Regions from separate parts of the Citrobacter amalonaticus genome, predicted to be linked through region 1. Evidence: predicted binding sites of a transcription regulator. Region 1 holds the regulator's gene; each other region holds the start of a gene.
The links. The regulator CRP, encoded in region 1, controls carbon source genes, mostly activating them, when cyclic AMP is high. The targets are predictions, from matches to a motif close to ATGTGANNNNNNTCACAT.
Positions count from the first base shown of each region.

Region 1 (8,025 bases):
ACGTTGCTGAGCTGCGTGGCCGGCTTAAGCAGTACCCGGTTAGCCACCGAGTCCTGAGATTCCGGATGGGCATACAGCAGCAAGACCTTTGCTGGCTGAGACATCATCCCCCTCCCGGTTTGTTTCTGTTTTTGTGTATAGTCGTCGTTTTGGGCTACCATTGCGGCCCGGTGCGGAAAATGGCCCACACCTTACATTATCATAATGATAAATTAACATAGTCTGAACATACGGCGCCTTATGATTGTTTTCTCCTCGTTACAAATTCGTCGCGGCGTGCGCGTCTTACTGGACAATGCCACTGCCACCATCAATCCGGGCCAGAAAGTCGGTCTGGTGGGTAAGAACGGCTGCGGGAAATCTACCCTGCTGGCATTGCTGAAAAATGAAATCAGCGCAGATGCCGGCGGTTTTACCTTTCCTGGTAGCTGGCAGTTGGCGTGGGTGAATCAGGAAACACCAGCCCTGCCCCAGCCCGCGCTGGAATATGTCATTGACGGCGACCGCGAATATCGTCAACTGGAAGCCCAGTTGCATGACGCTAACGAACGTAACGATGGACACGCCATTGCCACCGTCCACGGCAAGCTGGATGCCATCGACGCCTGGACCGTACGCTCCCGCGCTGCCAGCCTGTTGCATGGTCTCGGTTTTTCTAATGAACAACTGGAACGTCCGGTCAGCGACTTTTCCGGCGGCTGGCGTATGCGTCTCAACCTGGCCCAGGCGCTGATTTGTCGCTCCGATCTCCTCCTGCTCGATGAACCGACCAACCACCTCGATCTGGATGCGGTTATCTGGCTGGAAAAATGGCTGAAGAGCTATCAGGGCACTCTGATTCTGATCTCTCACGACCGTGACTTCCTCGATCCGGTGGTGGATAAAATCATTCATATCGAACAGCAAACGATGTTCGAGTACACCGGCAACTACAGCGCGTTTGAAATTCAGCGCGCCACGCGTCTGGCCCAACAGCAGGCAATGTATGAAAGCCAGCAGGAGCGCGTGGCGCATCTGCAAAGCTATATCGATCGCTTCCGCGCCAAAGCCACGAAAGCAAAGCAGGCGCAGAGCCGTATCAAGATGCTGGAACGCATGGAGCTGATTGCCCCGGCGCATGTCGATAACCCATTCCATTTCAGCTTCCGCGCGCCGGAGAGCCTGCCGAATCCGCTGCTGAAAATGGAGAAAGTGAGTGCCGGTTATGACGAACGCATCATCCTGGACTCCATCAAACTGAACCTGGTGCCGGGATCGCGTATTGGTCTGCTGGGACGTAACGGCGCCGGTAAATCCACGCTCATCAAACTGTTGGCGGGTGAGCTGTCCCCTGTCAGTGGTGAAATCGGCCTGGCGAAAGGCATCAAGCTCGGTTACTTCGCCCAGCACCAGCTCGAGTATTTGCGGGCGGATGAGTCGCCGTTGCAGCATCTGGCGCGACTGGCGCCACAAGAGCTGGAACAGAAGCTACGCGACTACCTGGGCGGCTTCGGCTTCCAGGGCGATAAAGTCAGTGAAGAGACGCGTCGTTTCTCCGGCGGCGAAAAAGCGCGACTGGTGCTGGCGCTGATCGTCTGGCAGCGCCCAAACCTGCTGCTGCTCGATGAACCGACTAACCACCTTGATCTCGACATGCGTCAGGCATTAACCGAAGCGCTGATTGAATTTGAAGGCGCGCTGGTGGTGGTTTCGCACGACCGCCATTTGCTGCGATCCACAACCGACGACCTGTACCTGGTGCATGACCGCAAGGTCGAGCCGTTCGATGGCGATCTGGAAGATTATCAGCAGTGGCTGAGCGATGTGCAGAAGCAGGAAAGCCAGTCTGATGAGACACCAAAAGAGAACATCAACAGCGCGCAAGCGCGTAAAGATCAGAAGCGTCGAGAAGCCGAACTGCGGACGCAAACCCAACCGCTGCGTAAAGAGATCGCCCGTCTGGAAAAAGAGATGGAGACGCTGAACGCACAGCTGGCGCAGACGGAAGAGAAGCTGGGTGACAGCGAACTTTACGACCAGAGCCGCAAAGCCGAGCTGACGGAATGCCTGCAACAGCAGGCCAGCGCTAAAGCCGGGCTGGAAGCGTGCGAAATGGCCTGGCTGGACGCGCAGGAACAGCTCGAGCAGATGCTGAGCGAGTAACGGCGATGACACACGTAATCCTTCACGACCCTGAAATGCCAAACGGCAGCAGTGACGAATTTCGCCCGATGCGCGGTATCAGTAACTGCCACCTACAGACTATGTTGCCGCGTTTGATCCGCCGAAAGGTGAATTTCGACGCCCACTGGCAGCGTCTGGAATTGCCCGACGGCGACTTTGTCGATCTGGCATGGAGTGAAGATCCGCATCAGGCGAAGCACAAGCCGCGCCTGGTGGTCTTTCATGGTCTGGAAGGCAGCCTGAACAGTCCGTACGCGCATGGGCTGATTGAGGCGGCAAAGAACCGTGGCTGGCTTGGTGTGGTGATGCACTTTCGCGGTTGCAGCGGCGAACCGAATCGCCTGAACCGCATTTATCACTCCGGTGAAACCGAAGACGGAACCTGGTTCTTAGGCTGGTTGCAGCGGGAATTTGGCCATGCGCCGACGGCCGCCGTAGGCTACTCGCTCGGCGGAAATGTGCTGGCGTGCCTGCTGGCTAAAGAAGGGAAAAACATCCCGCTTGATGCGGCGGTCATTGTCTCAGCTCCTTTTGTACTGGAAGCCTGTAGCTACCATATGGATAAAGGCTTTTCCCGTGTTTATCAGCGCTATCTGCTCAACCTGCTGAAGGCTAACGCGTCGCGCAAGCTGGCGGCCTATCCGGGCTCGTTGCCGGTGAGTCTGGCGCAGTTGAAATCCCTGCGCCGGATCCGCGAGTTTGACGATCTGATCACCGCTAAAATTCACGGCTTCGCCGACGCTATCGACTACTATCGTCAGTGCAGTGCAATGCCCTTACTCAGCGACATCGCCATTCCGACGCTGATCATCCACGCGAAAGACGACCCGTTTATGGATCATCATGTGATCCCCAAAGCGGAAGATTTGCCGCCGCAGGTGGAATATCAGTTAACCGAACATGGCGGGCACGTTGGATTTATCGGCGGGACGCTACGTCGGCCAGAAATGTGGCTGGAATCGCGTATCCCTGACTGGCTGACACCGTATCTGGAGGCCTAATCATGCAGATCCCCTGGCAGGACCTTTCCCCCGAGACGCTGGACAATCTGATCGAAAGCTTTGTGTTGCGCGAAGGTACCGATTATGGTGAACATGAACGTACCCTTGAGCAAAAAGTCGCCGACGTCAAACGCCAGTTACAGTGTGGAGAAGCGGTGCTGGTGTGGTCTGAGTTGCACGAAACCGTCAACATCATGCCGCGCAAGCAATTTCGCGAATAACCCGCACGCTATCGGCCGACTATAATAAAAAATCAATTTATTGATGGAGTTAACATGTCTGCCAAACATCCGGTGATTGCGGTAACAGGATCCAGCGGCGCGGGGACCACCACCACCAGCCTCGCGTTCCGTAAAATTTTTGCGCAGCTCAACCTGTGCGCCGCCGAGGTGGAAGGCGATAGTTTTCACCGCTATACCCGTCCAGAAATGGATATGGCGATCCGCAAAGCACGCGACGCCGGACGCCACATCAGCTATTTTGGCCCCGAAGCCAATGACTTCGGTCTGCTGGAACAGACGTTTATTGAGTACGGTCAGACGGGCAAAGGCCAGTCGCGTAAATATCTGCATACCTACGATGAAGCCGTCCCGTGGAATCAGGTGCCGGGGACGTTTACCCCGTGGCAACCCCTGCCGGAACCCACCGATGTGCTGTTCTATGAAGGCCTGCACGGCGGCGTCGTCACGCCCCAGCATGAGGTTGCAAGCCATGTTGATCTACTGGTCGGCGTGGTCCCCATCGTTAACCTGGAGTGGATCCAGAAGCTTACCCGCGATACCAGCGAACGAGGCCATTCTCGTGAAGCAGTGATGGATTCGGTGGTGCGTTCGATGGACGACTATATCAACTACATCACGCCGCAGTTCTCCCGCACCCACATCAACTTCCAGCGCGTTCCCACCGTAGATACCTCAAACCCGTTCGCGGCCAAAGGCATCCCGTCACTGGATGAGAGCTTTGTCGTGATCCATTTCCGTAATCTGGAAGGGATCGATTTCCCCTGGCTGCTGGCGATGCTGCAGGGTTCATTCATTTCCCACATCAATACATTGGTGGTACCTGGCGGCAAAATGGGGCTGGCAATGGAACTCATCATGTTGCCGCTGGTACAGCGACTGATGGAAGGCAAGAAGATCGAATAAACGATGGGAAGTGCCCGATGGCTCTACGCTTATCGGGCCTACAAATCAGGAATCTGTAGGCCGGACCAGACGCTGGCCGCCATCCAGCGACATGAAAAATTACGCCGCAATCACTTCATACGAATGGGTAATGTTGACCGCTTTTCCCAGCATCAGCGCCACAGAGCAGTACTTCTCCGCCGACAGATCGACCGCACGCGAAACAGCGGCATCCTTCAGGTCATTTCCCGTGACAATAAAGTGCAGATTGATGTGGGTGAACAGGCGTGGCGCCTCTTCGCGACGTTCCGACGTCAGTTTCACTTCGCAGTTCGTTACATCCTGACGGCCTTTTTGCAGGATAGAAACCACGTCAATTGCGCTGCAGCCGCCCGCGGCCATCAGCACCATTTCCATCGGGCTCGGCGCTTTATCGCCAGAGTTACCGTCCATCAAAATCTGGTGTCCGGAAGCCGACTCACCCAGGAAGGTTAACCCCTCAACCCATTTAACACGCGCTTGCATATTTTTTAACTCCAGTGCGTCAATTTTCCTGACAGATTACGCGTACATAACAATTCTCGCAACGGAAGGCGACCTCCGTCATGCTGAAGCGAGACACCAGGAGACACACGGCTAAAGCTATGCTAAAACAGTCAGGATGCTACAGTAATACATTGATGTACTGCATGTATGCAGAGGACTTCACATTAAAGGCTGCAGTTTGTTTTTGACAGCCTCTTCCCAGGACGCGGGAAGCACATTTTTGCAACCCCAGAGACAGCGGCATTTTTTGGCTCTGGAGACAGCTTATAACAGAGGATAATCGCGCATGGTGCTTGGCAAACCGCAAACAGACCCGACACTTGAATGGTTCTTGTCTCATTGCCACATTCATAAGTACCCGTCCAAGAGCACGCTGATTCACCAGGGTGAAAAAGCAGAAACGTTGTACTACATCGTTAAGGGCTCAGTGGCAGTGTTGATTAAGGATGAGGAAGGGAAAGAAATGATCCTTTCTTATCTGAATCAGGGTGATTTTATTGGCGAACTGGGCCTGTTTGAAGAAGGCCAGGAACGTAGCGCATGGGTTCGAGCGAAAACAGCGTGTGAAGTGGCTGAAATTTCCTACAAGAAATTCCGTCAGTTGATCCAGGTGAACCCGGATATTCTGATGCGCCTCTCTTCCCAAATGGCTCGCCGCCTGCAAGTCACTTCAGAGAAAGTCGGTAACCTGGCCTTCCTCGACGTGACCGGTCGTATCGCCCAGACTCTGCTGAATCTGGCGAAACAACCTGATGCGATGACTCACCCGGACGGTATGCAGATCAAAATCACTCGCCAGGAGATTGGTCAGATCGTTGGCTGCTCTCGCGAAACCGTTGGTCGTATTCTGAAGATGCTGGAAGATCAGAACCTGATCTCCGCTCACGGTAAAACGATCGTCGTTTACGGCACTCGTTAATCTCATCGGAAATGACGCGCTACCCGGTAGTGCGTCATTTTTGTTTTGCCAATGTGGCGCAGACTGATTTATCACCCAGAAATCAACTATGCACTACGTCAAACGCTGGTGCTCTGTTTGCCCGTGGCCGTCGGCCTGATCATCGGGCAGTTACATCTGGGCCTGCTCTTCTCTCTGGTTCCCGCCTGCTGCAACATTGCCGGGCTTGATACTCCGCACAAACGCTTTTTCAAACGCCTGATTATCGGTGCATCGCTGTTTGCCGGCTGTAGCCTGATCATGCAGCTGCTGCTGGCGCAGGCGGTGCCGTTACCCCTGATCCTGACCGGCCTGACGCTCACGCTCGGCGTCACCGCTGAATTGAGCTCCCTCCACGCGCGTTTGCTTCCGGCCTCGCTGATTGCGGCGATTTTCACACTGAGCCTCGCGGGAAATATGCCGGTCTGGGAGCCGCTGCTGATCTACGCGCTGGGCACATTATGGTATGGATTATTTAACTGGTTCTGGTTTTGGCTCTGGCGCGAACAGCCGCTGCGCGAGTCGCTGAGTCTGTTATACCGGGAACTGGCGGATTACTGCGAAGCCAAATACAGCATGTTGACCCAGCACACCGACCCGGAAAAAGCCCTGCCGCCGCTTCTGGTGCGCCAGCAGAAAGCCGTCGACCTCATCACTCAGTGCTATCAGCAGATGCACATGCTGTCGGCACATCACAATAATGACTATAAACGGATGCTGCGCGCCTTTCAGGAAGCGCTGGATCTGCAGGAACATATCTCCGTCAGTCTGCATCAGCCGGAAGAAGTGCAAAAGCTGGTCGAGCGCAGCCACGCGGAACAGGTGATTCGCTGGAATGCGCAAACGGTCGCCGCTCGCCTGCGCGTACTGGCGGATGACATTCTGTATCACCGGCTGCCGACGCGGTTCACTATGCAAAAGCAGATTGGCGCGCTGGAAAAAATTGCTCATCAGCATCCGGATAACCCCGTCGGGCAGTTCTGTTACTGGCACTTCAGCCGTATCGCCCGCGTGCTTCGCACCCAGCGCCCGTTGTACGCCCGCGATCTGATGGCCGATAAGCAGCGTCGGCTACCGCTGCTGCCGGCGTTGAAAAACTACCTCTCGCTGAAATCTCCGGCGCTACGTAGCGCCGGGCGGATCAGCGTCATGCTCAGCATCGCCAGTCTGATGGGAACCGCGCTGCATCTGCCGAAGCCTTACTGGATCCTGATGACGGTGCTGTTTGTGACGCAAAACGGTTACGGCGCCACCCGCGTGCGTATTCTGCACCGTTCAGCGGGAACGCTGGTGGGGCTGATTATCGCAGGCGTGACGCTGCACTTTCATATTCCCGAGGGATATACGCTGGCCCTGATGCTGATAATAACCCTGGTCAGTTATCTGACCATCCGCAAAAACTACGGCTGGGCGACGGTTGGATTTACCGTCACAGCGGTGTATACCCTGCAACTGCTGACACTGGACGGCGAACAGTTCATCATTCCACGATTTGTCGATACGGTAATAGGCTGCCTGATTGCGTTTGGCGGCACCGTCTGGCTGTGGCCGCAGTGGCAGAGTGGTCTGTTGCGTAAAAACGCCCATGATGCGCTGGAGGCCGATCAGGAAGCCATTCGTCTGATTCTGAGCGACGATCCGCAACCCACGCCGCTCGCCTGGCAACGTATGCGGGTCAACCAGGCGCACAATACGTTGTTCAACTCGCTCAATCAGGCGATGCAGGAACCCGGCTTTAACAGCCATTATCTGGAAGATATGAAGCTGTGGGTGACGCACAGTCAGTTTATCGTCGAACATATCAACGCCATGACCACGCTGGCGCGTGAGCATACGATGCTGACGCCGGACCTGGCGCAGCGGTATCTGCAATCGTGTGAAATAGCGCTGCAACGCTGTCAGCAGCGACTGGAGTATGACGGGCCCGGCAGCTCAGGGGATGTGAATATTCTGGAAGCGCCAGAAATGCTGTCCCACGGTCCGTTAAGTACCCTGGAACAGCATCTGCAGCGCGTTATTGGTCACCTTAACACCATGCACACCATCTCGTCTGTGGCATGGCGTCAGCGGCCGCACCACGGAATCTGGCTCAGCCGTCGCTTGCGGGATATGCGGGGTTAACACGGATTACCGGATAGCGGCATAACGCCTTATCCGGCCTGCACGGATCGTGTTATCGACACCAGGCCTGATAAGTACAGCGCCATCAGGCCTGGTGTTAACCGACAACCTTCGCAACAGCCTGTGCAAAACG
Region 1 covers NZ_CP014015.2:2,287,584-2,295,608, reverse strand. Annotated here, with positions in the region: gene kefG (glutathione-regulated potassium-efflux system ancillary protein KefG) at 1-104, opposite strand, end outside; gene AL479_RS10985 (ABC transporter ATP-binding protein) at 241-2,142, shown strand; gene AL479_RS10980 (hydrolase) at 2,148-3,164, shown strand; gene AL479_RS10975 (YheU family protein) at 3,167-3,385, shown strand; gene AL479_RS10970 (phosphoribulokinase) at 3,440-4,309, shown strand; gene AL479_RS10965 (OsmC family protein) at 4,409-4,813, opposite strand; gene crp (cAMP-activated global transcriptional regulator CRP) at 5,121-5,753, shown strand; gene AL479_RS10945 (YccS/YhfK family putative transporter) at 5,805-7,892, shown strand; gene argD (bifunctional acetylornithine/succinyldiaminopimelate transaminase) at 7,990-8,025, opposite strand, start outside.

Region 2 (8,025 bases), 640 kb from region 1:
CCGCCAACATTGTCGGTCTGGGTATGGCAAGCTAATCCGTTGAATTACTGAGATGACGCCACTGACTGGGCGTCATCCCGGTTTCCCGCGTAAACACCACAGAAAAGTAATTACTGTCTTCAAACCCACACTTCATCGAAATCTCACCGATCATCAGACGGCTGTGCTGAAGCAAATATTGCGCATGACAGACACGGACCTGGCGCTGATACTGGTTAATTGTCATTCCGGTCTGGCTACGAAACTGCTGGCGCAGCACGCGTTCACTGCACGCTTCCCGATCGCAGAAGGCATCCAGCGCAAAAGGACGTTCCAGACTGGCGGCCAGCGCGGTAATCAGTTTATCCAGCAGCGTTTCGCTGGAGGTCGCCGGCAGCGTGTCGGTCGCATAGCGATGACGCTTCAACGTCATCACCAGTTGGCCAAAGAGCAGCTCCGCCATGTCGTTGGCGATCGGATCATGCTGGTTACTTTCATGCTCAAGCTGGCTTATCACCTGGCGCGCCTGCGTCATACCGACACTACCCAGTCGCCAGTGCGGTTGCCGCGGCGTACCGTTAAAACCCGGGATCGCGTTCTCCCAGCCCAGATTCAGCTTTAGCCGCTCCGGGCAGTAGATAATGTTCTGTAACACGAGGTCGTTAACGGAGGTGTAGGAGTGCTTGTCTTCAGCGCGAATATAGAACAGATCGCCACGGGTAATGCGATAGGGACGGTCGTTGAGCACATGCAGACCATTGCCGCGCCAGACGATCACCAGCTCACAAAAATCATGCGTATGTTCGGCAAACACGTCCTGCGGATAGCGATCGGCGACAGCGACGGCCTGTCCGGCATTCGCAAAGAAGTCGTCTTTTAGAAGAATCAGTTGATTCACCACCTGAATATTCCTTGCCGGATAACGGCTTCGCCTTACCCGGCCCGCAAATTACGTCAACACCCAGGCCGGATAAGACGCCACCGCGTCGCCATCCGGCATCACAGATTGATGATTATTAACATTCTGGCGGCGAAAAACGTTGATAGCATTCGCGTTACTGAAGTAACGCATCCCGTCCCTGGCGGATGTCACGCGGCGACCAGTCAAATTCACGGCGAAACAGGGTCGAAAAGTGGTTACTGTCGCCAAAACCACAGCGATAGGCGATTTCTGTAACGCTTTCATCGCTATGACGCAACAGATGGCGGGCTTTGATTAAGCGCAGACGGTTGAGATAGCGCTGCGGCGTCAGCCCGGTCTGTTGTTTCAACTGGCGGTGCAGCGTGCGCAGAGAAAGCGAGAAGCGATCGGCCAACGCCTCCCAGCAGACCTCCTCCGCAAAATGATTTTCCAGCCAGGCCATCAAATGGTTCAGGCGCGCATCGTTATTTTCCGCCCCTTCCATCAGGCTACTTTTGCGTAACAGCACCAGCAGTTGCATAAACAGAATTTCGCGATTGGCCACGCCGGGGAGATCGCTCTCATCGCCGTCCTGTTCCATTTTTGCCACCAGCTGACGCACCTGTTGTAGCGCACTCTGATTCACCCGCCAGTGGGAGGGATACACGCCATCCTGTTCCTGCGGCAGTAACTGATCCAACCCGGCCAGAAAGCGGAACGCATCAGGTGAACGGTAGAGCACATTGGTCAGACAAAGATTGTCCGTATGCTCATACAAGTGTCGGTCATGGTCGCGGACAAAGCAGACCGTACCGCCGCTGATGGTATAGGGCTGTCCATTGAACACATGAATACCGGTGCCATGTTCCACAATCACAATCTCATGAAAATCATGATGATGTTCTGGAAAAGCGGACTGAGGTAGCCGGGGTTCAATGGCCACAGGCGCTTTACCTGATGGAAAAAAATCCACGCAGTGCAGTACGGTCATGATGGCATCCAGGTCAAATGAACATGTCAGAAATAGTAATTAAGGGTTAGCCACCTCACCTTAAATTTTTGACATAAAACTGTGCAAACAAGGTCAATTTTTCAAGAAAAGACGGGAAAGATCCGGAAATGCGGACGGCGTCACATCAGGGGAAATCGCGCTTATTACCGGAAACTGTGAACGTTATCACGTTCACCTTTGCTTTCTTGCCAGCGGCCAATTTTGCCTGTCAGTAACAAGAAGGTGAGCCATGACGAGGTTTTCTAGACTGGGCCTAATGAAACTCAGAAGGACCTCACTATGACTTTTCGCCATTGTGTCGCTGTCGATCTTGGCGCCTCCAGCGGACGCGTAATGCTGGCGCGCTATGACAGTGAACATCGCACCCTGACGCTGCGTGAAATCCATCGCTTCGTCAACTGTCTGCAAAAGCAGGACGGTTTCGACACCTGGGATCTCGACAGTCTCGAAGACGCCATCCGCCTGGGGCTGGAAAAAGTCTGCGATGAAGGTATCCGCATTGACAGTATCGGTATTGATACCTGGGGTGTGGACTATGTCCTGATCGATAAACAAGGCCAGCGCGTCGGGCTGCCGGTTTCCTACCGTGACAGCCGTACCACGGGCGTGATGCAACGCGCACAGGAACAGCTCGGTAAATGCGCCATTTATCAACGCAGCGGGATCCAGTTTCTGCCGTTCAACACGCTCTACCAGCTGCGTGCGCTGGTTGAACAAAAGCCGGAGTGGGTTTCACAGGTCGCACATGCCCTGCTGATCCCCGACTACTTCAGCTTCCGTCTGACCGGGGAGTTGAACTGGGAATACACCAACGCCACCACCACGCAACTGGTAAACATCAACAGTGATGACTGGGATGAGACGCTGCTGGCGTGGACGGGAGCGGACAACGCCTGGTTTGGTCACCCGACGCATCCGGGCAACGTGATTGGTTACTGGATTTGCCCGCAGAAGAATCAGATCCCCGTAGTGGCCGTCGCCAGTCACGACACCGCCAGCGCGGTGATCGCCTCGCCGCTGGCTGATAAACACAGCGCGTATCTCTCATCCGGCACCTGGTCGTTAATGGGCTTTGAAAGCAGAACGCCTTACACCAACGACGCCGCGCTGGCTGCGAACATCACCAATGAAGGCGGCGCGGAAGGGCGTTATCGGGTACTGAAAAATATCATGGGTCTGTGGCTGCTACAGCGCGTGCTGAAAGAGCGTCAGGTGGATGACCTGTCCGCGCTGATTGCCGCAACGCACGCATTGCCCGCCTGCCGTTTTCTGATCAACCCGAATGACGATCGCTTTATCAACCCCGCCAACATGAGCGCTGAAATTCAGGCCGCCTGTCGCGAGTCCGGACAGCCGGTGCCTGATAGCGACGCGGAACTGGCGCGCTGTATTTTCGACAGCCTCGCACTGCTGTACGCCGATGTCCTGCAGGAACTGGCGACACTGCGCGGCGAATCGTTCAGCCAACTGCACATTGTCGGTGGTGGCTGCCAGAACGCCCTGCTGAACCAACTGTGCGCCGATGCCTGCGGTATTCGCGTCATGGCGGGGCCTGTTGAAGCGTCTACGCTCGGCAACATCGGTATCCAGTTGATGACGCTGGATGAACTCAACAACGTCGATGACTTCCGCCAGGTGGTCACCGCCAATTACAACCTGACCACGTTTACCCCCAATCCTGACAGTGAGATTGCCCGCTATGTGACGCAATTTCATTCAAAACGACAGACAAAGGAGCTTTGCGCATGACCACTCAACTGGAACAAGCCTGGGAACTGGCGAAACAACGCTTCGCCGCAGTAGGTATTGATGTCGAGGAGGCACTGCGCCAGCTCGATCGTCTGCCGGTCTCAATGCACTGCTGGCAGGGCGATGATGTAGCCGGTTTCGAAAACCCGGAAGGATCGCTCACCGGCGGTATTCAGGCCACCGGTAACTACCCGGGTAAAGCGCGTAATGCCCATGAGCTACGCGCCGATCTGGAGCAGGCGCTCAGCCTGATCCCAGGCCCTAAACGCCTGAACCTGCACGCCATCTATCTGGAGTCCGATACCCCGGTCGCCCGTGACAAAATCAAACCGGAACACTTTAAAAACTGGGTGGAGTGGGCAAAAGCGCATCAACTCGGTCTGGATTTCAACCCGTCCTGCTTCTCGCATCCGCTGAGCGCTGACGGCTTCACGCTGGCGCATGCCGACGACACTATCCGCCAGTTCTGGATCGACCACTGCAAGGCCAGCCGCCGCGTATCCGCATACTTTGGCGAGCAACTGGGCACACCGTCAGTGATGAATATCTGGATCCCGGACGGCATGAAAGATGTCACCGTGGACCGCCTGGCTCCGCGTCAGCGTCTGATGGACGCGCTTGACGAAGTCATCAGCGAAAAACTGAACCCGGCGCACCATATCGACGCCGTTGAAAGCAAACTCTTTGGCATCGGCGCAGAAAGCTACACCGTCGGTTCCAACGAGTTCTACATGGGATATGCCACCAGCCGCCAGACCGCGCTGTGCCTTGATGCGGGACACTTCCATCCGACAGAAGTGATCTCCGACAAAATCTCCGCCGCCATGCTGTATGTGCCGCGTCTGCTGCTGCACGTGAGCCGCCCGGTGCGTTGGGACAGCGACCACGTGGTGCTGCTGGATGATGAAACCCAGGCGATTGCCAGCGAGATCGTACGCCACAACCTGTTCGACCGCGTCCACATCGGTCTCGACTTCTTCGACGCCTCCATCAACCGCATCGCGGCATGGGTCATCGGCACCCGCAATATGAAAAAAGCGCTGCTGCGCGCCCTGCTGGAGCCAACCGAACATCTGCGCCAACTGGAGGCCTGCGGCGATTACACCGCACGTCTGGCGCTGCTGGAAGAGCAGAAATGTCTGCCGTGGCAGGCGGTATGGGAGATGTATTGCCAGCGCCATGACACGCCCGCCGGCAGTCAGTGGCTGGAGAGCGTGCGCGCCTATGAGAAAGAGATTTTGAGCAAACGCGGTTAACACATCATTGCCGGATGGCGCTGCGCTTATCCGGCCTACTGACACACTCAACATCGTAAGCCCGATAAGCGCAGCGACATCGGGCATTGACTAAGACAGGTAGATCTTTTATGCAAAATATTCTCGACGCCTGGTTTGTCCAGGGGATGATTAAAGCCACCTCCGACGCCTGGCTGAAAGGCTGGGACGAGCGCAACGGCGGCAACCTGACGCTGCGTCTCGATGACGCGGATATTGCCCCTTTCAGCGCCGATTTCCATCCAACGCCACGCTACATTGCCCTGAGCCAGCCAATGCCGCAGTTGGCGAACACGCCGTTTATCGTGACCGGCTCCGGTAAATTCTTCCGCAACGTACAGCTCGATCCCGCCGCCAATTTAGGCATCGTGAAAGTGGACAGCGACGGAGCGGGCTACCACATTCTATGGGGGCTGACGAACGAGGCGGTGCCTACCTCTGAGTTGCCGGCACACTTCCTGTCACACTGTGAACGCATCCAGACCACGCAAGGTAAAGATCGCGTGATCATGCACTGCCACGCCACCAACCTGATCGCCCTGACCTATGTGCTGGAAAACAGCACCGCGCTTTTTACCCGCAAATTATGGGAAGGCAGTACCGAGTGTCTGGTGGTTTTCCCGGATGGCGTGGGCATTCTGCCATGGATGGTGCCGGGCACCGATGAAATCGGCCAGGCCACCGCGCAGGAAATGCAGAAACATTCGCTGGTGCTGTGGCCGTTCCACGGCGTATTCGGCAGCGGCCCGACGCTGGATGAGGCGTTTGGACTGATCGATACCGCCGAGAAGTCCGCCGAAGTGTTAGTCAAAGTGCTGTCGATGGGCGGTATGAAGCAAACCATCAGCCGCGAGGAACTGATCGCGCTGGGTAAACGCTTTGGCGTCACCCCGCTCGCCAGTGCATTAGAACTGTATTGATAACAACATCGCGCCCCGCTCACTGAGACGGGGCGAACTCTGTCACCTGCAAATCCAAACCATTCCCTATGGGAATCAACATGATGTGGAGTAAAAGCAATGAATATAAAGACAAGCTTGATCCTCACCGTTGCCGCTCTGGCGTTGTCCGGTTCCGCTTTAGCTGAAGTAAAAATCGCCCTGGTGGCGAAATCGTTAGGTAATGGATTTTTCGAAGCGGCAAACGTCGGCGCCCAGGAAGCGGCTAAAGAGATCGGTGATGTCAAAGTGATCTACACCGGTCCCACCACAACTACCGCTGAAGCGCAGATCGAAGTATTGAATGGGCTGATCGCCCAGGGCGTCGATGCGATCGCCATCTCTGCCAACGATCCCGATGCCGTTGTGCCCGTCCTGAAGAAAGCGATGCAGCGCGGAATCAAAGTGGTGTCATGGGATTCCGGCGTCGCGCCTGCGGGACGGCAAATCCACCTTAACCCGTCAAATAACGCCCTGATCGGCGAAACCAACGTCAAACTCGCCGCCGATGCGCTGAAGGCATTGAACGTGGAGAAAGGCGATGTGGCGATCCTGAGCGCCACGCCAACGTCAACCAACCAGAATATCTGGATTGCGGAGATGAAAAAGGTGCTTCCGCAATATCCGTCTATCAACCTGGTGACCGTGGCCTATGGCGACGATCTCTCAGACAAGAGCTACCGCGAAGCGGTAGGACTGCTCAAATCTTACCCGGACCTGAAAGTGATCGTCTCCCCATCTTCCGTCGGTATTGTCGCCGCGGCACAGGCGGTGAAGGATCAGGGCAAAATTGGCAAAGTGTACGTGACCGGCCTCGGACTGCCGTCTGAAATGGCGGGCGCGGTGAAGTCAGGCGCGTCAAAAAGTTTTGCGATCTGGAACCCTATCGATTTGGGCTATGCGGCGACGTATCTGGCGGACGATCTGGTCAAAGGCACTGCCAGCAAAACCGAAGCCAATATGGGGAAACTGGGTAAAGTGCAACTGGATGCCGACGGCAATGGCGCGATGGCTAAGCCATTCGTCTACGATGCCAGCAACATTGATAAGTTCTCAAAAATCTTCTGATCCCAGGGTCACGCCGCCGGATGACGTTGTGCTTATCCGGCCTGCGGGTACCGATACGTTTTGTAGGCCGGATAAGCGTTAGCGCCATCCGGCAACGCTACATGAAGAGGAGAACTGACATGTCCACCCCTTTACTACAACTTCACGGGATCACCAAGATATTCCCCGGCGTGCGCGCCCTTGAGAACGTTCAGCTCGATCTCTGGCCAGGCAAAGTGACCGCGCTGGTGGGCGAAAACGGCGCAGGGAAATCCACGCTGGTCAAAGTCATGACCGGCATCTATCAGCCTGAAGAGGGGGAAATCCTCTACAAGGCCATTCCCATTCAGCTCCCGACGCCGGAAGCGGCGCATAAAATCGGTATCACCGCGATTCATCAGGAAACGGTGTTGTTCGATGAGCTGTCGGTGACCGAGAATATTTTTGTCGGCCAGTACCTGTACACCGGCCTTTTCAAAAAGCTCGACTGGCCAGAAATGCACCGTCGGGCGCAGGCGATCCTCACCCGACTGGAAGTGCAGATCGATCCACGCGCCACGCTGAAAACCCTGAGCATCGCCCAGCGCCATATGGTGGCCATTGCCCGCGCGCTCTCCTTTGAGGCCCAGGTGGTGATTCTCGATGAACCGACCGCCGCACTGTCGCAACACGAAATTCTGGAGTTCTATCAAATCGTTGAGCGCCTGAAGCAGGAAGGCAAAGCGATTCTGTTTATCTCCCACAAGTTCGATGAAATCTTTGAGCTGGCGGACCACTACACCATTCTGCGCGACGGCGTATTCGTCAGTTCCGGCGACATCCATGAGATTAGCGAAGAGCGGATGGTCGCCATGATGGTAGGACGCGCTATTACCCAGACCTTCCCGAAAGTGGCCTGCGAGAAAGGTGAGACGGTGCTGGAGGTGAAAGATCTCTGCCATCCCACTGAATTTGCCCACATTGATTTCACCCTGAGAAAAGGGGAGATCCTCGGCTTCTACGGGCTGGTGGGGGCGGGACGGACCGAGTTGATGCAGGCGCTGTCCGGCGTATCCCGGCCTTCTCACGGTGAAATCCGTCTCAACGGACGGGCCATTCATTTTCATCAGCCCGCCGATGCGATTC
Region 2 covers NZ_CP014015.2:1,646,256-1,654,280, forward strand. Annotated here, with positions in the region: gene rhaT (L-rhamnose/proton symporter RhaT) at 1-35, shown strand, start outside; gene rhaR (HTH-type transcriptional activator RhaR) at 32-880, opposite strand; gene rhaS (HTH-type transcriptional activator RhaS) at 1,035-1,871, opposite strand; gene rhaB (rhamnulokinase) at 2,172-3,641, shown strand; gene rhaA (L-rhamnose isomerase) at 3,638-4,897, shown strand; gene rhaD (rhamnulose-1-phosphate aldolase) at 5,008-5,835, shown strand; gene rhaS (rhamnose ABC transporter substrate-binding protein) at 5,935-6,921, shown strand; gene AL479_RS07910 (sugar ABC transporter ATP-binding protein) at 7,041-8,025, shown strand, end outside.
Region 2: rhaS (HTH-type transcriptional activator RhaS) is a predicted target of CRP. The motif match lies at 2,000-2,017, and genes of this name have one in related genera.

Region 3 (8,025 bases), 1.1 Mb from region 1:
ACGTGCTGCGCTTTTCGCCACGCTCTGCACTACGCCATCGCGCTTGCCGCCGCGCGGTCCGGTACTGCCGAAGAGAATGTCTTTCAGTCCGCCGAGGATCCCGTCGTCAACCGCCACCGCTTTGCCTTTCGTCGTCGGGTTACTTTGCGCTTCAGTCGTCGCCTGGACGCCTTTTTGCAGCATTTCAAACGCGGATTCACGATCCAGGTCGTCTTCATATTTGCCATAAACCGGAGAGTGGTTGATAAGCCCATTGCGCTCATCATCCGTCACCGGTCCCATCCGTGAGCACGGGGCGATCACCATCGCCCGCTCGACGACCGATGGACTGCCTTTGGCATCCAGGAATGAAACCAGCGCTTCACCGGTGCCCAGTTCCTGAATCGCCTTCTCTGTATCAAATGCCGGATTGGCGCGCATGGTCTGCGCGGCGGTTTTCACCGCTTTCTGATCTTTCGGCGTGAAGGCGCGCAGGGCGTGCTGAACGCGGTTGCCCAACTGACCGAGGACGTTATCCGGAATATCCGCCGGGTTTTGCGAAACAAACCAGACGCCAACCCCTTTCGAGCGGATCAGACGGATCACCTGTTCGATTTTATCCAACAGCACCTGCGGGGCGTCGTTGAACAGCAGATGCGCTTCGTCGAAGAAGAAAACCAGCTTCGGTTTTTCCAGATCGCCGGCTTCCGGCAGTTGCTCGTAAAGCTCGGAGAGCATCCACAGCAGGCTGGCAGCGTAGAGTTTTGGCATCTGATAGAGCTTCTCGGCGCTGAGAATATTGATGATCCCTTTGCCACTGGCATCGGTCCGCATCCAGTCTTTGATGTCGAGCATCGGCTCGCCAAAGAAGTGCGTTGCGCCTTGCTGTTCAAGCGTCAGCAGCCCGCGCTGGATCGCCCCGACCGAGGCGCTGCTGATGTTGCCATACTGATTCTGGAAGGATTTGGCGTTATCGCCGATGTATTGCGTGATAGCCCGCAGGTCTTTGAAATCTAACAGCAGCAGGCCCTGGTCATCGGCAATACGGAAGATAATGTTCAGCACGCCGGACTGCACCTCGTTGAGGTTCAGCAAACGCGCCAGCAGCAGCGGCCCGAGGTCTGAGACCGTGGCGCGAACCGGATGACCTTTTTCGCCGAAGATATCCCACAGTACCACCGGATTGCCGTGCGGTTGCCAGTCGGTAATGCCGATATTCTTCAGTCTGGTGAGCAGTTTTTCGGAGGCCAGGCCCTCGGCGGCGACGCCGGTTAAGTCACCTTTCACATCGGCCATAAATACCGGTACGCCGATTTCCGACAGCGACTCGGCCAGCTTTTGCAGCGTGACGGTTTTCCCGGTCCCGGTCGCCCCGGTAATTAGCCCGTGGCGGTTCGCCATCCCGGGGAGTAAAAACAGTTCAGTGTCTGGCGTGCGGGCAATCAGCAGGGGTGAGCTCATTAGATTTCCTCCATTTATCCTGCGTCGAGTATAGGCAATGTGAATTAAAGAGAATATGCGCCGGGGAGAGAAAATCACTTATAGCGTATTGCCGTGGTAAATCTGGTATCCCAAATCGATCGTATTGTGGTTGTGGTCGTTGTTTTTGATTTTACTTAGCAACATCTGTGCCGCCATGCGGCCAATGTCAAAGCGGGGCGTGATGACGCTGGCAAGGCTGGGGATCATCTGTCGGCCCATTTCCAGACCGTGGAAACCGGCAATGGAGACCTGTTCCGGTACGGACAGTTCGCGTTCCCGGCAGAACAGCAGCGCGCCCATCGCAATATCATCGTTGGTGCAAAACACGCCGTCTAAATCCGGGTGGGCAATCAGCGCATCACGCATCAACTGCATGCCCAGACGAATCGACGAGATCGCCCGCGGGTTAACGCGCAGGGGCGTCAGGCCTCGTTGCGTCATCGCGTCGCAGTAGCCGCGAAAACGCTGTTCATCACGGATATCGTCTTTCGAGCCGAGATAGAGAATTTTGCGCCGCTGGCGTTTATCCAGCATGGTGCTGACCATATCAAATGCCGCCTGGCGGTTATCAAACCCGACTTCCATATCCAGCCGATCGCCCTGAATATCCATTAGCTCGATAATGGGAATGGCCGCCGAGCGCAGGAATTTCACCGTGCGCAGGGTGTGATACTTCTCGGAAAGAATAATGCCGTCGATATTGTAGGAGAGCAGATTGATCACCGACTCTTCTTCCGACTCTCGATCGTAGTTGTAGTTGGCAATCAGCGTCTGGTAGTTGTGGTCAGAGGTAACGGATTCAATGCCGGCAAGAATGTCGGCGAAGAGCTGGTTCTGAAAGGAGGGAATGAGCACGCCAAGCGTGTAGCTTTGCGCGTTCAGCAGCATGGCCGGCGCACGGTTCGGGATGTAGTTGATCTCCTCCATGATCTGCGCGATACGCTCGCCAGTTTCCTTTGCGACCTTTTTCGGCGAGCGGATATAGCGACTCACCGTCATTTTGGTCACGCCCGCGAGCGTGGCGATGTCCTGCAAAGAAATTCTGTGGTTCCTCATCTTCTCTCCGGTACCGGGGAGCGGCGGCGACATCGCCCCCCGGTGGTTAATCACGCCTTAATGCAGAACCGCATTCAGCGTCAGCACGCCCAGCAGCCCCATGATTGAAATCAGCGTTTCCATCACGGTCCACGTCCGCAGCGTTTCACCGACGCTGAGGTTAAAGTAGCCCTTGAACAGCCAGAATCCTGGATCGTTTACGTGCGAAGCGATTACGCTACCGGCCCCGGTTGCCAACACCATCAACGCTGGATCGGCATGGGTGACGTTAATGATCGGCAGTACCACGCCTGCGGTCGTGATCGCGGCGACGGTCGCCGATCCCAGTGCAATGCGCAGTAACGCGGCCACTGTCCAGCACATCAGCAGCGGCGACAACGAGGTGCCGGTCATCAAGTGCGAGATATACTGACCCACGCCGCTGTCCACCAGAACCTGTTTAAACGCGCCGCCACCAGCGATGATAAACACAATCATGGCGATGGCGCCGATGGAGTCACCGACGATATCCATGATCTGTTCAATCGTCCTGCCATTGCGTCGACCGAGGGTGAAAATCGCCAGCACGATGGCGATAAACAGCGCGACGGCAGGGTTCCCGATAAACTCAAAGAATACCCGCACTGAGTTGGTTTTGGGCAGTGTAATTTCACAGACGGCGGCAACGGCCATCAGTATGACGGGGATCACCGCCGCAAAGATACTGTTCCAGAAGGACGGCATCTCCTCTTCGGTGAACAGGTGCGGGTTAAACAGCCCTTCCGGCGGCGCTTTTTCAAAGCGGGTCAGCAGTTTTGAAAACAGCGGGCCTGCGACAATCACCGTAGGAATGGTGATAATGAACCCGTACAGCAGCGTGGTGCCGAGGTTGGCTTCAAAAATCGTCGCAATGGCGGTCGGCCCCGGATGCGGCGGCAGGAAGCAGTGGGTGACCGAGAGGGCAGCCACCATCGGCACGCCGACGTACAGCAGCGGCAAACCGGATGAAGCCACCACCGTAAATACCAACGGCAGCAGCAGTACAAAGCCGACTTCGAAGAACATCGCCAGCCCGACGACCAGTCCGGTGATGACCAGCGCCCACTGCACGCGTTTTTTACCAAACGTCCCGATCAGGGTGGTCGCGATGCGCTGCGCGGCCCCCGTATCAGAAATCAATTTCCCCAACATTGCGCCAAAACCGAGGATCATCGCCAGCCCGCCGAGCGTGCCGCCGATCCCGTTTTGAATGGAATGTAAAACGGCTTGTGCGTCCATCCCTTCGGCGAATCCCACGACGGCTGCAACCAGGACCAGGGCGATGAATCCATTGACTTTAAAGCCAATCATCAGGACCAGAAGCAGCGCGACGCCTGCCGCAATTATGATTAATGGCATAATCTTATCTCTTATGTGTGCCAAAAAGGCAGCGCTTGCGCGCTGCGTAGGGTTGTTCAGTGGTTACACAGCGACCAGCATGCCGCCATCGACGAACAGCAGGTGTCCGTTGACGAAGTCTGAGGCTTTGGAGGAGAGGAATACCGCCGCGCCAATCAGCTCCTGCGGATCGCCCCAGCGAGCGGCAGGGGTACGTTTGCACAACCATGAGGTGAAGGCTTCATCTTCAACCAGCGCTTTGGTCATTTCCGTTTTGAAGTACCCCGGTGCGATGCCATTAACCTGGATGTTATGGCGCGCCAGCTCAACGCACATACCGCGAGTCAGCATCTTCACGGCGCCTTTCGAGGCGGCGTACGGGGTGATGGTGTCGCGACCCAGCTCACTCTGCATCGAGCAGATGTTGATCACTTTCCCGGCCTGGCGCTCCACCATCCGGCGGGTGACCGCCTGGGAGACGAGGAACACGGCGGTCTGGTTAACCGCGATCACGTCGTTCCATTCCTGCTCCGGGAATTCGGTAAACGGATGACGGCGCTGGATCCCGGCGTTGTTGACCAGCACATCAATCGGGCCAATATCCTTTTCGATATGGTCAATTGCTGCGTCGATATCCTGTTTGTGCGTCACGTTAAAAGGAGCGGCAACGGCGCGGATCCCTTGTTGCTGCAGTTTTGCAACTGCGGCTTCTGCCCGTTCTGACGTAATATCGTTGACGATAATCTGCGCGCCATACTGACCAAGACCCGTTGCCAGCAAATAACCGATCCCCTGGGCGGAGCCGGTGATCAGGATATTTTTACCTGCCAGTGAAAAAAGATCGTTCATGATGTTGTTCCTTATTTTTCATTCTCAAAGACGAGCTGAACTTTCGCCGCCTGGCTTTTGTCGCTGGCGAAAATCAGCGCCTGCTCCAGGTCGGTAAACGGATATTCCGCACTCAGCAGCGGCAGTGGATCGATAACGTTATGCGCCAGCCAGGAGACTGCGGTGTTAAATTCGGTGGTAAAGCGGAACGAGCCTTTCAGGGCGATCTCTTTGCCGATGAGCATCATCATTGGGAAGTCCGGAACGGCACCGCCCATACCGACCTGCACCATCACCCCTTTTGCGCGAGTGACTTCCAGACAGGTGGTCATGGAGGAAGGATGGCCGGAGACTTCAAAGCTGATATCGAAATAGCCTTTTTCCGTTTTCCACTGGTCGAGAGAATCATTCTGGGGATTCACCAGCGTATCCGCGCCCATTTGCTGAGCCAGCGATAGCGAACGGGGGCTGACATCGGCACAGACCACTTCCGCCGCGCCCAGCGTTTTCACCGCGCTGACGATCAGGCAACCGATGGGGCCGACGCCGGAGATAAACACTTTCTTACCCTGTAGATCGCCAGCCTCATGTGCGGCATGGATGGCTACGGCCAACGGTTCAGCAAAGGCCATGACCTTTTCGTCCGCCTGTTCCGGGTAAGGAATGCACTGGGCGGTATCGACCGTTTTAAACTGGGTAAAGCCGCCGTCGACGTGCGGAAAATACATCGCACTGCCAAAAAAACGCATTTCAGTGCACTGGTTTTCTTCATGCTGAAGGCAGTATTTACAATGACCGCATGGCTTAGACGGATTAATGGCAATCGACTGTCCTTCGCGTAAAGTTTCTGAATCGCTATGGACTACTTTACCAATAACTTCATGGCCTAAAATCATCGGCGCTTTGACGGTAAAATTACCGACTTTGCCTTCCTGATAATAATGTAAGTCGGAGCCGCAAATGCCTCCGCGGGTTATTTTTACGAGCGTACCTTTATTATTCCATTCGATATTCTGTTGTGTTACGGCAACAGAACGCTTACCCGCGACAACGCAGGATTGAGTTTTCACTTCCATAAATGCCTCACTGGGTCAGGTCTTCATCTCAGGTGCATTTAAGCGGTTTTAAATGTCCTTATTTGTGATGCAAGTCACACTGGAAAATTGTTACACTACAATGTTACGCATAACGTGATGCGCTTTATAATTCTCATCTATGGAAATAAAAAAGCGTGAAATTGCCGATTGTGCAGGCGTAGTATCGCGCCATGGAATATGACGCAGAGGGTTTTACATGGCCGGGGAAAGCTATATTTTGATGGGCGTTTCAGGAAGTGGTAAATCGTTAATTGGTAGTAAGGTGGCGGCATTATTATCGGCGAAGTTTATTGATGGCGACGATCTCCATCCCGCCAAAAACATTGATAAAATGTCTCAGGGAATACCGTTAACTGACGAAGACCGGTTACCGTGGTTAGAACGCTTAAATGATGCATCTTATAGTCTGTATAAAAAGAATGAGACGGGTTTTATTGTGTGCTCATCATTAAAAAAACAGTATCGTGATTTTTTACGTAAGGGCAGTCCTAACGTGCATTTTCTCTGGCTGGATGGCGACTACGATATTATCCTGGCGCGGATGCAGCGTCGGGCAGGGCATTTTATGCCGGTCGGCTTGCTGAAAAGTCAGTTTGAGGCGCTGGAGTGCCCGCTGGCGGAAGAAGTCGATATCGCGCGTATCGACATTAATCATGACATTGAGAACGTGACGGCGCAGTGCCAACAGGCGGTTCTGGCGTTTCGCCAGGCACGAGAGCGACTCAGCGTCTCACTTTGAACAGGGAGGCGCTGAGTCAGACCGTTAGAAATCGGCTTTCAGCACCACACGGTAGCGGGCTTTACCGTCGCGTACGTGCTGGATTGCCTCGTTAATTTGCGACATCGGGAACAGTTCGGTGGTTGGCGAGACCTTGCTGCGCCCGGCAAATTTCATCAGCTTACGCAGTTCATACGGCGTGCCGGTCGCCGAACCGGAGATGCTGCGATCGCCGGCAATCAGCGTGAAGGCGGGGACCGGCAGCGGCTTCAGCACCGCGCCGACGGTGTGGAAGTTGCCGCCGTAGGCCAGCGCTTCGAAGTAGGGTTGCCAGTCGAGATCAACATTGACGGTGTTGATGATGAGATCGAACTGGCCCGCCAGCGCCGTTAATGCCTGCGGATCGCGGCTGTTCACCACTTTATCGGCGCCCATCGCCAGTACCTCTTTCTCTTTCGCCGGGTTAGAGCTGAACGCGGTGACTTCACATCCCATCGCATGCAACAGCTTGATGGCGATATGACCCAGCCCGCCAATGCCAATCACCCCGACGCGGCTGGTGGCGGTGACGTGGTGCATCAGCAGCGGTTTAAATACCGTGATACCGCCGCACAGTAGCGGACCGGCGGATTCAATATCGATGCTTTCCGGAAGCGGGATCACCCACTGCCAGTCAGCGCGCAGCTTCTCAGCAAAGCCGCCGCGATTGAGAATGGTTGGTACTGCTCCTTCCAGGCAGTTGATCTGATTACCGCTGATACAGGCATCGCAGTGACCACAGCTGCGCGCCGTCCAGCCAATCCCCACGCGCTGACCGATCTTCAGTCCTTTCCCCTGCGCTGCGCTGCCGAGGGCGGCCACGCGACCAATCACCTCATGTCCGGCAACCAGTGGATACTGAGAGAATCCCCACTCATTGTCGATCATCGACAAATCGGAATGGCAGATACCGCAGTAATCGACCTGCACCTCGACATCTTCCGGCTTGAGTTCGCCAGCATCGTATTCAAAGAGTTCGAGTTCGCTGCCCGCCTCTTTTGCGGCATAGCTTTTTATCATCGACATCGTGTTTCCCTCAGTGTGGTGTTGAACAGGAAAGTGTAGAGCATGGAAAACGGCGTCGCTTTGCAGAAGGGGGGATTAAGAAGAGGGCGGGATGGAAGTATGCTGATTTTTTCGACACTTAACGGAGAAGACACACGCTGGCGCTTGCATGGTGGCGCATGACAGGTATAATCCACAACGTTTTCCGCATCCCTTCCGTGCCGGAGTGGCGAAATCGGTAGACGCAGTTGATTCAAAATCAACCGTAGAAATACGTGCCGGTTCGAGTCCGGCCTTCGGCACCATACAAAGCTTTTTTCAAGTCTACTAACGTCTACTTTAGTCCATAAAAACAGCGAGTTAAGCAGGTTCCTGGCTTTCCTTAGTCTGTCCACGTCTACTCAATTCCTTGAACATATACCAACTGATGATGGTATAACTGTTGGTATTCCCGGTTCGATAGAT
Region 3 covers NZ_CP014015.2:1,177,552-1,185,576, reverse strand. Annotated here, with positions in the region: gene AL479_RS05630 (helicase HerA-like C-terminal domain-containing protein) at 1-1,440, opposite strand, end outside; gene idnR (DNA-binding transcriptional regulator IdnR) at 1,519-2,517, opposite strand; gene idnT (gnt-II system L-idonate transporter) at 2,575-3,894, opposite strand; gene idnO (gluconate 5-dehydrogenase) at 3,958-4,722, opposite strand; gene idnD (L-idonate 5-dehydrogenase) at 4,734-5,777, opposite strand; gene idnK (gluconokinase) at 5,995-6,537, shown strand; gene ahr (NADPH-dependent aldehyde reductase Ahr) at 6,562-7,581, opposite strand; tRNA gene AL479_RS05595 (tRNA-Leu) at 7,781-7,865, shown strand.
Region 3: idnD (L-idonate 5-dehydrogenase) is a predicted target of CRP. The motif match lies at 5,840-5,857, and genes of this name have one in related genera.

Region 4 (8,025 bases), 1.2 Mb from region 1:
GATCTCGCACAGCTCGTAAAGTTTATCCAGACCAAAGGTCTCTTCATGGCAGGCAATCTGGAACACGGAATCCGCTGAGGTATAGAAAATCGGTTTGCCGGTTTTCATATGCTCTTCGCCCAACTGGTCCAGAATCACTGTACCGGAAGAGTGGCAGTTACCGAGATAGCCCGGCAGGTTCGCACGTTTGACCAGTTTATCCAGCAGTTCCTGCGGGAAGCTGTTCTCGTGGTCGCTGAAATACCCCCAGTCAAACAGAACCGGCACACCGGCGATTTCCCAGTGGCCAGACGGCGTATCTTTACCGGAAGAGAGCTCATGCGCCCAGGCGTATGCGCCAATCACTTCCGCGTTGGCGTCCATACCGGCTGCGATTTTACCGGTAGACCCTTCATGCGCTTTCACCAGACCCAGGCGAGTCAGGTTTGGCAGATTCAGTGGGCCTTTACGCCCTTTGTCAGCCTCGCCTTTGGCACAGGCTTCAGCGATGTGTCCCATGGTGTCGGAACCGACGTCGCCAAAGCGATCCGCGTCTTCCGTCGCACCAATACCAAAGGAGTCCAGCACCATAATAAATGCACGTTTCATCTTGTTCTCCATTCATCTGCGCTGCAAAAAAGCGATCAGATCAGTATATAGCTATTCGGTAATGCGACGATAGACCGTTGGTGTGCTTTCAGGCGCTTTATCGTCAAGGATAATTGCCGCTTTGACGGCTTTCGCCGCTTCCTGCCAGCTGGCTTCATCTTTCGCGTGGATCACCGCCAGCGGACGCTGCCCGTCTACGCTGTCGCCCAGACGGGCCATATCGGTAAAGCCGACGCTGTAATCAATGGTGTCCGACGCCTGGCGACGACCGCCGCCCATCGACACCACCGCCATACCCAGCGCGCGGGTATCCATCGCGCTGACGAACCCTTCACTATCAGCATAAACCGCTTTGCTGAGCATTGCCGTCGGCAGGTATTTCGCGTAGTTCTCCACGAAGTCGGTCGGGCCTTTCTGGGCCGCAACCATACGCCCAAAGACGTCCGCCGCTTTTCCGTTATCCAGCACCGCCTGCAATTTCGCACGCGCTTCAGCGTCGTCTTTCGCCAGATTGCCGGAGATCAGCATTTCAACACACAGCGCCATCGTCACGTCGAACAGGCGTGGGTTGCGGTATTCGCCGGTCAGGAACTGCACCGCTTCGCGCACTTCCACCGCGTTACCCGCGCTGGACGCCAGCACCTGGTTCATGTCGGTCAGCAGCGCGGTTGTCCGCACGCCGGCGCCATTTGCCACGCCAACGATCGCTTCCGCCAGCGCTTCAGAAAGTTCATAGGTTGGCATAAACGCGCCGCTGCCAACTTTCACGTCCATAACCAGCGCATCCAGCCCTTCCGCCAGTTTTTTCGCCAGAATGGAGCCAGTGATAAGCGGAATGGAATCCACCGTCGCGGTGATATCGCGGGTGGCATAAAAACGTTTGTCCGCCGGTGCGAGCGAGCTGGTTTGCCCGATGATCGCTACACCCACGTCCTTAATGATTTCGCGGAAACGATTGTCGTCCGGGAAGATATCAAATCCCGGGATCGCTTCCAGTTTGTCAAGCGTACCGCCGGTATGACCCAGTCCGCGACCGGAGATCATCGGAATGTAACCGCCGCAGGCTGCTACCATTGGACCAAGCATCAGTGACGTCACGTCGCCCACGCCGCCGGTGGAGTGTTTATCCACGATCGGGCCGTTCAGATTCAGGCTCTTCCAGTCCAGGACGGTTCCTGAATCCCGCATTGCCATCGTCAGCGAAACGCGTTCTGGCATAGTCATATCGTGGAAGAAAATGGTCATCGCCAGGGCGGCGATCTGCCCTTCTGAGACGGTGTTGTCACGAATACCGTTGATAAAGAAACGAATTTCTTCATCGCTCAACGCATGACCATCACGTTTTTTACGAATAATTTCTTGTGCGAGAAACACGGTAACCCCCGATAAATCAGGTTAAATGCAGCGGAAAACCCACTGCAATGATTGATTACTCTAAATAATTCGAGTCGCAGGAAGGCGGCAAGGGAGCTCATCCCCAGGAGCTTACTACAGTAAGTGACTGGGGTGAGGGAGTGCAGCTAACGCACCTGCGGCTTGAAGTATGACGAGTAATTAGTAGCTGCTTGTGCTCTTGCCGTCCCCATGCCCCAGCGCTTTCAGCAGGCTTGCCAGCAGGCTGGATGCCCCAAAGCGGTAGTGACGGGAATCCGCCCAGTCAGCGCCAAACAATTCGTCAGCGATAGCGAGGAACTGCTGAGCATCTTCCGCACTGCGCACGCCACCCGCAGGTTTGAAGCCCACGGTTTTGGATACGCCCATATCGCGGATCACTTCCATCATGATGCGTGCGCTTTCCGGCGTGGCGTTTACGGGTACTTTACCGGTCGACGTCTTGATGAAATCGGCACCAGCTTTAATCGCAATTTCCGACGCTTTACGAATCAGAGCCTCTTCTTTCAGCTCACCGGTTTCGATGATCACTTTCAGCAGCACGTTTGCCGCCGCGCACGCGTCTTTACAGGCTTTAACCAGATCGAAGCCGACCTGTTCGTTACCGGCGATCAGCGCGCGGTACGGGAAGACCACATCCACTTCATCCGCCCCGTAGGCAATCGCCGCACGGGTTTCCGCCAGCGCGATCTCAATGTCGTCGTTGCCGTGCGGGAAGTTGGTCACCGTCGCAATACGGATATCCGGGGTGCCCTGCTCTTTCAGCGTTTTACGTGCAATCGGAATAAAACGCGGATAGATGCAGACTGCAGCGGTGTTGCCGACCGGGGTTTTCGCCTGATGACACAGCGCGATCACTTTTTCATTGGTGTCGTCGTCATTCAGGGTGGTCAGATCCATCAGTTTCAGTGCGCGCAGGCTGCTTGCAGTTAAATCGCTCATAACATTCTCCAACGGCATCGCCGTATAAAATTCTCACCTTGCGAGTCTGTTAGTATTCTAACATCCACTCGCCATTACACTTCGATATACATCACAGTTAATGAAAACTACGTACAAATTTGCATTACTGTAATGAGATCAACTTCAAATAATAGTCCTTTTCTGTCGATTTCTTCTCCACTCAGGCGCATCAGGATCAAAGTGCCGGCAGCACATCTTTCTACAATGACGTTATGATCTTCGGCCTATAAAGGAATTACGATGCCTACGACCCATGAAACCGCGCTGCAACAACGTTGCCAGCAAATCGTCACCAGCTCACTCCTCAGTCCGGAACAGAAACGCCATTTCCTCGCACTGGAAGCAGAGAACAACCTGCCTTACCCTTCACTGCCCGCCGGGGCGCGTCAGGCGCTGGACGACGGGGTTATCTGCGATATGTTTGAAGGTCACGCGCCGTATAAACCGCGCTATGTGCTTCCTGATTACGCGCGTTTTCTGGCCAACGGTTCAGCCTGGCTGGAACTGGAAGGGGCGAAAGATCTGGACGATGCACTGTCCCTGCTGACCATTCTGTATCACCACGTGCCTTCCGTCACATCGATGCCGGTTTACCTGGGGCAACTGGATACGCTGCTGCAACCGTATGTGAAAATTCTAACACAAGAAGCGATCGATATTCGAATAAAACGTTTCTGGCGGTATCTCGACAGAACGCTGCCTGACGCTTTTATGCACGCCAACATTGGCCCGGCCGATACCCCTATCACCCGGGCTATTTTACGCGCCGATGCCGAATTAAAGCAGGTTTCGCCTAATCTGACGTTCATCTACGACCCGGAAATCACACCCGATGATCTGCTGCTGGACGTGGCGAAAAACATCTGTGAATGCAGTAAGCCACATATTTCCAACGGACCGATAAATGATAAAATTTTCACAAAAGGTCGCTATGGTATCGTCAGCTGTTACAACTCTCTGCCGCTTGCCGGCGGCGGCAGCACGCTGGTTCGTCTCAATCTGAAAGCCATTGCCGAGCGCAGCACTTCTGTCTATGACTTCTTTAACCGCACGCTGCCGTACTACTGTCAGCAGCAAATTGCCATCATCGATGCGCGATGTGAGTTCCTCTATGAAAAATCACATTTCTTTGAGAATAGCTTCCTGGTGCAGGAAGGTCTGATCGATCCACAACGTTTTGTGCCGATGTTCGGTATGTACGGCCTGGCGGAGGCGGTTAACCTGTTGTGCGAAAAAGCGGGTATGAATGCGCGCTACGGCAAAGAGGAGACGGCGAACGATCTGGGCTATCGCATCAGCGCCCAGCTTGCGGATTTTGTTGAAAATACGCCGGTGAAATACGGCTGGCAGCAGCGCGCCATGCTGCACGCCCAGTCGGGGATCAGTTCAGATATTGGCACCACGCCGGGCGCACGTTTACCCTATGGCGATGAACCGGATCCGATCACCCACCTGCAAACCGTCGCACCGCATCACGCGCATTATCAGTCCGGTATCAGCGACATTCTGACGCTCGATGAGACCATCAAGCGTAACCCGCAGGCGCTGGTGCAACTCTGTCTGGGCGCGTTCAACGCGGGAATGCGCGAGTTTACCGCCAACGTCAGCGGCAACGATCTGGTCCGCGTCACCGGATACATGGTGCGTCTGTCGGATCTGGAAAAATACCGCGCCGAAGGCTCGCGGACCAATACCACCTGGTTAGGTGAAGAGGCCGCACGCAATACCCATATTCTGGAACGCCAACCTCGTGTCGTCAGTCATGAACAGCAGATGCGCTTCAGTAAGTAAGGTGATACCGTTCTCCTGCGTGGACGGGCCGGGCAGTCGCCTGGTCCTCTTTCTGCAAGGGTGCAACCTGCGCTGTAAGAATTGCCACAACCCGTGGACGATGGGGCGCTGCAACCACTGCGGCGAATGCGTCCTACAGTGCCCGCATCAGGCGCTGAGTCTCAGTGACGGGAAGGTTGTCTGGCAGGCTGATGTCTGCGAACAGTGTGACACCTGTTTGCAGATGTGCCCGCAGCAGGCAACGCCGATGGCGCAGACGATGAGCGTTGACGAGGTGTTGCGCCAAATCCGCAAAGCGTCATTGTTCATTGAGGGGATCACCGTCAGCGGCGGCGAAGCCACGACGCAGTTGCCTTTCGTTGTAGATTTGTTTACGGCTATTAAGGCCGACCCACAGCTCCAGTCGCTCACCTGTCTGGTCGACAGCAATGGGCTGTTGAGCGAAACCGGCTGGCAGAAATTGCTACCGGTTTGCGATGGCGTGATGCTCGATCTCAAAGCCTGGGATAGCGCGCGCCACATCGCACTCACCGGTCGGGATAACGCGCAGATCAAGCGCAGTATTACGCTGCTGGCGCAGCGAGGAAAGCTGGCAGAACTGCGCCTGCTGGTCATTCCCGGGCAGGTGGATTACCTGCAGCACATTGATTCGCTCGCCGCATTCATCGGACAACTGGGAAATGTCCCGCTACGGCTGAATGCCTTCCACGCGCACGGGGTATACGGTGAGGCAAAAGCCTGGCCGAGCGCGACGCCACAAGAGGTGGAGACGCTGGCGCAGGCATTACGGGAACGCGGAGTGACTGAGCTTATCTTCCCTGCGTTATATCTCTAGAGTAAATAATGTTGTCGTATTGTGATATAGCGCCTCAGCGATCGCCTCTGCGGGTTCCGGGCGCAGTTCGCATAACACATCGAACACTCTCGCCGCCTGTTCCGGACGATTTGGCTGCCCCTGAAAACCATTCAGCGGCATATCCGGCGCGTCGGTCTCCAGCAGCAGCGCCTCCAGCGGCAATCGGGCCATCACGTCACGGGTTTTACTGGCGCGCGGATAGGTAATCGTCCCGCCCACCCCGATTTTATAACCCAGTTGCACAAAACGCTCTGCCTGCTGCAGGCTGCCAGCGAAACCATGCACCACGCCGGTACGCGGCAGATCCTGGCGTTTTAGATGCATCGCCAGCGTGTCATGCGTGCGCCGGGAATGCAGGATCACCGGTAAATCATAGCGTTTTGCTAACCGCAACTGGGCCTCCAGAAACCGCTCCTGCTTCGCGAACTGCGGCTCGTCGCGATACCGATCCAGGCCTACCTCACCAATGGCGATCACTTTTGTCGGGCGCGTCGCCAGTGCCTGTTGCAGACGCGCAAGATCCTCATCGGTATGTTGCTCAATCACGATGGGATGCAGCCCCAGTGCGGCATACAACGGGGAAAAGCGTTCCGCAAGTGCCTGCACGCGAGCAAAGTTTTCCGCTGCGGTGGCCGGAATGATGATCTTCTCAATGCCTGCCTCACCTGCGAGTTGCAGGCTGTGGGTTTCATCCCCGGTAAAAGGCGGAAAGTCAAAGTGACAGTGGGTATCGATAAAGCGAAAACTCACGCCAGATCCTCATTGTTGAATGTCGTATCGTTAGCCTGCGGCGCATCGCTCACCACCGCCGCATGGGCATCGTTGGCCACCGGTGCCGGCGGAACCACCACCGGCGTCGGCGTGACGATTTGCGGCAGATGGCGTGATAACGGCGGCTCCGCTGCCAGTAGTTTTCCCACGGTCGCCAGGAAGTAGCGCCCACACAGTCGCCCCGTTTTATAGTCTTCCCGCAGTGCCGGAATGCGACTTCCCAACGCCATGCTTTTAAGTGGCTTCGGCGGATAGATTTCAAAGATCTTCAGCTTGCCCGGCGGTTTTTCAATGAATTGCTGAATTTCCGTATAGCTGGCTTCATGGTGCTGAACCAGATTAAGAAGCGGTTGCAGGCTGCTTTCGCCCAGCCAGCGCTCCATCCGCTTGAACCACTGCGGGGTGTAATACATTTGCGAAGGCACAGTCCGAATCACCACCAGCGTTTTCGCCCCCTGCTTCACGGCCTCACGAACCGGGATTGCATCGCTGATCCCACCATCGAGGTAATTGATTCCTTCCAGCGATACGCCGCTACGATAGAACCCTGGGATCGCGCTGGACGCCCGGATCAAATCGAGCCAGTTTTGCGTATTGGGAGAGAAATAGTTCGGCGTGTAGTCATCACCCCGACAGGCGCACATGTAAAACGATTTCCCCGTTTCGAACAGGCGAGAGGCGGTATCCATCTGTAACGGCATCTGGCTGGCCGTGGACTCCACCAGCCAGTCGAGATCGATCAGATTCCCGCCGCGCACAAAGCGTACCGGGTCAAAGAATTCCCGTCTGGTGGTATAGCGCATGATGACTCTGCGTCCGTAGCCGGGCTGGTTGCACAAATAGGCCGACAGGTTTTGCGCCCCCGCGGAGGTGCCGTAATAGAGATCGAACGGATTAAACTGCGCGCGCATGAACTCGTCCAGTACGCCTGCGGTAAAGATGCCACGCTGCCCGCCGCCCTCGCAGACCAACGCCAGGCGACCCGGTTTGAACGTTCTTAATGACAACGGCGCAATATTGCCGAGCGTGACGGGTATACGCTGCCCCACCTCTGCCTTCCTGTTTCTTATTATGTAATGTGCCAAAATAACGCAAATAGGCGGCGGCTAAAACCGAAAAAGCCAGTCCACTGGACTGGCTTGACAGCAAAATCGTTGTACGCTCTACGCGCTAGGGCCGCTTACGCCCTGTAAACAGGCTGACCAGGAAGAGAATAATCCCGACGACGAAGACAATTTTCGCCGCGCCCGCTGCCGTACCGGCCAGTCCACCAAATCCCAGAGCGGCGGCAATTAACGCGATAACCAGAAATATAATGCCCCAACGAAACATACGCTTCTCCTTTACCATAGTTAATGTCGACCGCTTGATATGAGCGCTCAGGCTGCTCATTCACGCTATTGTTTGTGTAATGCTCATGACGTCCTCCGACCCAGGCCGGAGGAGAAAACGAAGATTTACTGTGCTTTCAGATCGTTTTTGACGCTTTTGACGCCATCAACGGCTTTCGCGATGCTTTCAGCGCGCTCGATTTGCGCCTGAGAATCCACGGTGCCGGAAAGCTGGACCACACCATCGGTCGTTTCAACTTTCACTTTGCGGGAAGGAACGATGTCATCCGCCAGCAGTTTCGCTTTGATCTCGCTGGTCGTTGCCGTATCGCC
Region 4 covers NZ_CP014015.2:1,059,704-1,067,728, forward strand. Annotated here, with positions in the region: gene deoB (phosphopentomutase) at 1-588, opposite strand, end outside; gene deoA (thymidine phosphorylase) at 640-1,962, opposite strand; gene deoC (deoxyribose-phosphate aldolase) at 2,143-2,922, opposite strand; gene AL479_RS05085 (YjjI family glycine radical enzyme) at 3,184-4,734, shown strand; gene AL479_RS05090 (YjjW family glycine radical enzyme activase) at 4,706-5,569, shown strand; gene AL479_RS05095 (metal-dependent hydrolase) at 5,558-6,340, opposite strand; gene AL479_RS05100 (patatin-like phospholipase family protein) at 6,337-7,410, opposite strand; gene AL479_RS05105 (DUF1328 domain-containing protein) at 7,532-7,693, opposite strand; gene osmY (molecular chaperone OsmY) at 7,819-8,025, opposite strand, start outside.
Region 4: deoC (deoxyribose-phosphate aldolase) is a predicted target of CRP. The motif match lies at 3,055-3,072, and genes of this name have one in related genera.